Regions from separate parts of the Rhodoferax sp. GW821-FHT02C08 genome, predicted to be linked through region 1. Evidence: predicted binding sites of a transcription regulator. Region 1 holds the regulator's gene; the other holds the start of a gene.
What was found. The regulator HrcA, encoded in region 1, represses chaperone genes, less so after heat shock. The targets are predictions, from matches to a motif close to TTAGCACTCNNNNNNNNNGAGTGCTAA.
Positions count from the first base shown of each region.

Region 2: a site for HrcA is predicted at 1,495-1,521, ahead of AC07VY_RS13580 (co-chaperone GroES). Genes of this name have one in related genera too.

Region 1 covers NZ_JBWKVR010000018.1:57,306-60,717, reverse strand. Annotated here, with positions in the region: gene AC07VY_RS19560 (hypothetical protein) at 3-368, opposite strand; gene AC07VY_RS19555 (Panacea domain-containing protein) at 370-873, opposite strand; tRNA gene AC07VY_RS19550 (tRNA-Ile) at 1,048-1,124, opposite strand; gene hrcA (heat-inducible transcriptional repressor HrcA) at 1,157-2,161, opposite strand; gene AC07VY_RS19540 (NAD kinase) at 2,190-3,083, shown strand; gene recN (DNA repair protein RecN) at 3,087-3,412, shown strand, end outside.
Region 2 covers NZ_JBWKVR010000009.1:185,303-188,714, reverse strand. Annotated here, with positions in the region: gene groL (chaperonin GroEL) at 1-1,104, opposite strand, end outside; gene AC07VY_RS13580 (co-chaperone GroES) at 1,155-1,445, opposite strand; gene AC07VY_RS13575 (hypothetical protein) at 1,750-2,148, opposite strand; gene AC07VY_RS13570 (EAL domain-containing protein) at 2,133-3,017, opposite strand; gene AC07VY_RS13565 (response regulator) at 3,047-3,412, opposite strand, start outside.

The DNA.
Region 1 (3,412 bases):
CTTTACTTTCGCGATGACGCACCAAAAATAAAACTTAGGGCGGAAAGGATGACACTACCCAAAAATTTGCGCGTATCTGCAAGCTCTGGGTTTGCTGTGAAAAAAAGACTGATGAGCAACAGCAACAACGAGCATACGATTACAAAGCCAGCAATGTTCGTTGGAGCGGTTGAGTTCGATCCAAAAAACTTTCCCAGCCAGCCCAAGTTTTGCCCGTTGTGTTGCAGCCGATAAAGCTCGCCAGAATCAGCGTAAAACTTCTCCTCCGCTTGAGCGGACAAATTAGCCTGCCCATTGGTATGCGCCTCAACATCAGGATTGATCGCCACCTCACCAATATCACCGCGAGGTGTTGGCCCAGTCGCCATATTACGCAGCAGCCTGTTGCTTAGACTTGTCCACCATTTCTTTGAAATGTGCAGCTATACGTTCGAACGGGATATCGGCACCCTTCACACCAGCTTTTTCCGCCCAAGTGATCTCCCACGGACTGCCTTTCGCATGAGTCATTTCAGATAGCGTAAGCCCCGTGAACTTCCCGTAGCTAGCCCAGACATTTCGCAGAAATTTCTTAACGGATTCATCCTGCGGTGGTGGCACCTCGGCGAGACCCAACGAAAAGTCAAAATCTGTCGCTTTCGCGGAAATTGGATTCGACCCGAAGCATTTGAACTCATGATAAAGCGATGAAATAACCGGGCCATACTGCCAAGCCTCTACCGTCTCGTCTATGAGTGGGGTTCCTGTATATCCGGCATACCAGCCATGCGCGTAGTAAACCAGTTTCTGCAGCTTCATGGGGCGAATCGTCTCCCCATGCTCCTTAGCAAGATCAATGAAATAGTTTGCTATTGCTTTTGGACTGTAGATCATAGAAATTGTCCTTTCACCAAGCTGTATTTAAATACAGCACTAGCTAAACATTAGACCACTACCGCAAATTTCAAGCCATCGCAACTATCGAGCGACGCATGGAAATTGTAGAAAAACATCCACAAATGTAGAAAGGCCCCAGCACCTTGATCGGGCGCTAGGGCGCATGAATAATGGTAGGGCGTGAGTGACTTGAACACTCGACCAAAGGATTATGAGTCCTCTGCTCTAACCAACTGAGCTAACGCCCCACACAACCCAGCATTCTAACTGGCGCCGGGGCCTATTTTTGGTGGCTGAGGGCGTTGCTGACCAGCTTGGACGTAATGTCCACAATCTGGATCATGCGGTCATAGGCCATGCGGGTGGGACCGATGACGCCCAAGGTGCCTACGATCTGGCCATCGACCTCATAGGGTGCACTGACGATGGACAGCTCTTCGAAGGGCACGACCTGGCTTTCACCACCGATATAAATACGAACGCCCTCAGCCCGGCTGGAGACATCCAACAGGCGCATCAGCTGGGTCTTTTGCTCGAACAGATCAAACGCCCGGCGCAGATGGCCCATGTCGCTGGAAAAGTCGCTGACGGACAGCAGGTTGCGCTCTCCGGAAATGACGACCTCGTCTTGCTCGCGCGCCAGAGCTTCGGAGCCGGCATTCACCGCCGCCTGCATCAGGCTGGCGATTTCGCCGCGCAAAGATTCAACCTCATTCTTCAAGCGTTCGCGCACCTGCTCGATGGACAAGCCGGCGTAATTGCCGTTCAGGTAATTGGCCGCCTCGACCAGTTGCGAGGACGAGTAATCTACCTCGGTGAAGATCACGCGGTTCTGCACATCGCCCTCGGGCGAGACGATGATGACCAAAAAACGCCGCTCGGACAGGCGCAAAAATTCGATATGGCGAAACACCGAGGTGCGCCGCGGCGCCATTACCACGCCAACAAACTGCGACAGGTTGGACAGCAGGTTGGCGGCGTTGACGATGACTTTTTGCGGCTGCTCGGCCACCAGCTTGGGCGGTGCCAGCGGGCCGGGCTGGGCGGTGAGCATGGTGTCCACAAACAGGCGGTAGCCACGCGCGGTGGGGATGCGGCCGGCCGAGGTGTGCGGGCTGACGATCAGACCCAGCTCTTCCAGGTCGGACATCACGTTGCGGATGGTGGCTGGCGACAGGTCCAGGCCCGAGGCTTTGGACAGCGTGCGCGAGCCAATTGGCTGGCCATCGGCGATATAGCGCTCGACCAGCGCTTTCATTAACAACTTGGCACGGTCATCGAGCATGTCACCATTTTAATGATGTAATTTGTAGATGAAATCACAATTCCGCCACGTGGCGCTATTTGGGAAATATGCTGCACCGGGCACCCATGTCGCCAACGCCTCATCATGCAAGGTGCTGGAGGACATTGCACTTTTTTTAAGCAGCCAAGGATGCTCCGTGGTAGTGGACCTGGACACGGTGGCCAACACCGGCCTGCAGGGCTATCCGGCACTGGATGTAGACGCGATTGGCAAGCAATGCGACCTGGGCCTGGTGGTCGGCGGCGACGGCACCATGCTCGGCATAGGCCGGCAGATGGCCCAGTACGGCGTGCCGTTGATCGGTATCAACCAAGGGCGCCTGGGCTTTATTACCGACATCCCGCTCAACAATTACCAGGCCACGCTGACGCCGATGCTGCTGGGCGCTTTCGAGGAAGACCACCGCAGCCTGATGCACGCCCGGGTCATGCGGGCGGGTGAATGCGTATTCAGCGCACTGGCCATGAACGACGTGGTGGTGAACCGCGGCGCTACCTCTGGCATGGTGGAGCTGCGGGTGGAGGTGGACGGCCACCTGGTGTCCAACCAGCGGGCCGACGGCCTGATCATCGCCACGCCTACCGGCTCCACCGCCTATGCGCTGTCGGCCGGCGGGCCGCTGATGCACCCATCCATCCCCGGCTGGCTGATGGTGCCCATTGCCCCCCACACATTGACAAACAGGCCCATCGTGCTTGCAGATGCTGCGGAGGTAGCTATAGAACTCATAGCAGGCCGAGATGCCAGCGCAAACTTCGACATGCAGTCGCTGGCCACCCTGCAGCACGGTGACCGCATCGTCGTGCGCCGCTCCGAGCACCGCGTGCGCTTTCTGCACCCCCAGGGCTGGAGCTACTTCGACACCCTGCGCAAAAAACTCCACTGGAACGAGGGCGCCTGAGCCATGGCATTGAAACGCATCACCCTGCGCGACTTCGTGATCGTGCGCGAGCTGGAACTGGACCTGCACACCGGCTTCAGCGTGCTCACAGGCGAAACCGGTGCGGGCAAATCCATATTGATAGACGCCCTACAACTGGCCCTGGGCAGCCGGGCCGACGCAGGCACCGTGCGCGAGGGCGCGACCCGGGCCGACATCAGTGCCGAATTCGACACCGCCCCCGCCACCACCGCCTGGCTGGAAGACGCTGGCTTTGACCTGGGCGACAGCCTGCTGCTGCGCCGTACCGTGGACACGCAGGGCAAAAGCCGCTCCTGGATCAACGGCAG
Region 2 (3,412 bases), on a different contig from region 1:
GCGTTCTTGCAGTTTTTCACGGTCGTAGTCGCTGGTCGCTTCTTCGATTTGAACGCGCACTTGCTTGACGCGGGCTTCGATGTCGGCAGCTGCACCGGCGCCATCAATGATGGTGGTGTTTTCTTTGCCCACTTCGATGCGCTTGGCTTGGCCGAGGTCAGCCAGGGTGACCTTTTCCAGGGTCAGGCCGACTTCTTCAGCGATAACCTTGCCGCCGGTCAGGATGGCGATGTCTTCCAGCATGGCCTTGCGGCGGTCGCCGAAGCCAGGAGCCTTCACAGCCACAACCTTCAGGATGCCACGGATGGTGTTGACCACCAGGGTCGCCAGTGCTTCGCCATCGACTTCTTCAGCGATGATCAGCAGAGGACGGCCAGACTTGGCAACTTGTTCCAGGGTAGGCAGCAGGTCACGGATGTTGCTGATCTTCTTGTCGAACAACAGAACAAACGGGTTGTCCAGCAAAGCGGCTTGCTTTTCTGGGTTGTTGATGAAGTAGGGCGACAGGTAGCCGCGGTCGAATTGCATGCCTTCAACCACGTCCAGCTCGTTGGCCAGCGACTTGCCGTCTTCCACGGTGATCACGCCTTCCTTGCCGACCTTGTCCATGGCGCTGGCGATGATGTCACCAATGCTGGAGTCAGAGTTGGCGGAAATGGAGCCGACTTGGGCGATTTCCTTGGAGGTGGTGGTGGGCTTGGAAGCCTTCTTCAGCTCTTCCACCAGGGCTGCCACAGCCTTGTCGATACCGCGCTTCAGGTCCATCGGGTTCATGCCGGCGGCCACGTACTTCATGCCTTCGCGGATGATGGCTTGTGCCAGCACGGTTGCGGTGGTGGTGCCGTCACCAGCCAGGTCGGAGGTCTTGGAAGCAACTTCCTTGACCATCTGCGCACCCATGTTTTGCAGCTTGTCTTTCAGTTCGATTTCCTTGGCCACGGACACACCGTCCTTGGTCACGGTAGGGGCGCCGAACGAACGCTCCAGAACCACGTTACGGCCTTTAGGGCCCAGGGTCACCTTGACTGCGTTAGCCAGGATGTTTACGCCTTCAACCATGCGTGCGCGGGCTTCGCCGCCGAAAACTACGTCTTTTGCTGCCATGAGAATTTCTCCGGATTCAATTAATTAAGGGGACGGTGAAAGGCGAGAAATTACTTCTCGACGACTGCGAACAGGTCGTCTTCCTTCATCACCAGCAGTTCGTCGCCAGACACCTTGACGGTTTGGCCGCTGTACTTGCCGAACAGAACGCGGTCGCCGACCTTGACGGTCAGGGCGGAGATTTCACCCTTGTCGTTCTTCTTGCCTGGGCCTACAGCCAGCACTTCGCCTTGATCTGGCTTTTCAGCAGCAGAGTCAGGAATCACGATGCCGGAAGCGGTCTTGGTTTCGCTGTCAATACGCTTAACGATCACGCGATCGCCGAGGGGACGTAGGTTCATGGAATCTCCTAAAGATGAAATGTTGCAAAAAGGGGATGAAGCAAAAGTGTTAGCACTCATTGCCTTCGAGTGCTAATGATAAGGGCTTCTTGTGTCAATTCAAGGTCAGAGGCTGCAAATTTGGAAAATTGGTTGCGGATGGGCAGGGCACAGCCTGTGAAATGCGTATCGGGGCGGGTGTCGGTTTCCGCGACCCCCCTTGTTTCAGATTGAAAAACGTGCAATGAAATCACTCACGGTTACGACGCGACATCGTGCGTCCTTTGCCACGTGGCTTACACCGCCCAGTCTGACTCCGGCAGTTTCATGCCGCAGTCAGCAACTGCTCCACCATCGGTTGAAGTTCAGACCACGGCAAAGTCTCGCCGTGTGAGGCCCCCGAAGAACTTGTCTGCTTGGCCGCGGAACTGCTAAATACGGCCAGCCTGGCATACGGAGAAGATCGACGTGCATGGTGCTTGAGTGCGCCCAACATGTCTACGGCCAGCATGGCATCAATGAGCACTATGTCCACCTGCTCGGTCAGCAGCGTGAATACCGCGTCGGTTGCACTCGACACGTCGAGGACGCGACTTGCGGGTGCCAGCGCGGCGCACCATTGACGAACCTGGTCCCGGTACAGCCCCGATTCGAATACGGTCAGGATGCATAGTGGATGCAGGTTCGGTGCATCACCGCGTGGCCTGTTCAGCCGGTTGTACACAACGCTCTTCCTTCCATTGAATCGCCTGATACCACTAGTTCGCCCCATGAACCGGCAAGATGTTCTTGGGCGGAGTTTCGGTGATGCGCCGGCCACCGGGTTTGATTTGGGTCAATACTTTTGTCAGCGTCTGACATCCTGTTAGTAAGCCCAATCCAGGATAGACATCCGGCCAGTAGACTGAACGTAATCTGAACTTCCATCGGGGGGATCAATAAAATGCTCTGAAGCTCGTTGCCTTCAAGAGCGCGTACTAAGCACTGCTGTTCTTCGGCTTCGATGTCTTCGGCAATGCAGCACAGATTCAGCCGGTACGCCACCTCCCCGATCAGCCGCGCGATCTCGCAGGTGCTTGGGTTCACGGCGATGCCGGAGACGAATCGGCGAGCAATCTTGAGGGTCGGGATCGAAAGGCACCGCAGGCAGACCAGCGAAGAATAGCCAGTGCTCAAAGGTAGGCTGGGTTTGCGAAACGCCCGCCGCAACGGTATGGCCATGCGGTCGATCAGCGGTGTCTCCATCAACTTGAATCCGATCAGATCGCATGAAACCTGATGCCGATCCATTGCCATGGCCAAATATCGCGTGCGACGGTCGCGGCGGAGCTTCAGCGATGAAAAATGGAGCGCGAGCACCATCCTTGTTGTCAATGAATCCCGCATCGCCTGTGGTGTGGCGCTGACCCAGCCCCAACTGAATTGCGCAGCTTCGTTGGCACTTGTCGTCTCCTCACATGCGTGCATGATTTTTCCTTGAGTGAGATCCAGTACAACCCCTGTCGCGGCCAGCGGCTCTGGGGTCAGATCGAACTGTAGGAAAAGCGAATGCGAACGTCTGTGGGGAGTTTTTGACCGATAGCGTACGGTCAAGTGCGACAGTTGCGTGGTCTCAACTGCCGCTAGGTGTCCGCGCCCACCAATTTGTGCCGCATCGCCAGCCGCACCAGGGCGGTGACGTTGGATACGCCAAGCTTGTTCATCAGCCGGCTTCGGTAGGTATCTACCGTCTTGGACGACAGGTGCAGTTCGCGGCCGATGACAGTGCTAGATTGTCCTTGCACCACCATCACCACTATTTGACGCTCGCGCGGTGACAGCGCTACGAACGGATCCTCATCCTGGTTGCCCGTGAGGGCCTGCGCCACCAGATCGGCTACATCCTGCCCTAGATATCGCTTACCTTGCAGCACAACCTCGATGGCTCGCAGCACTTCGCTTGATGCTGCACCCTTGAGTACATAGCCAACCGCGCCCATGCGCAATGC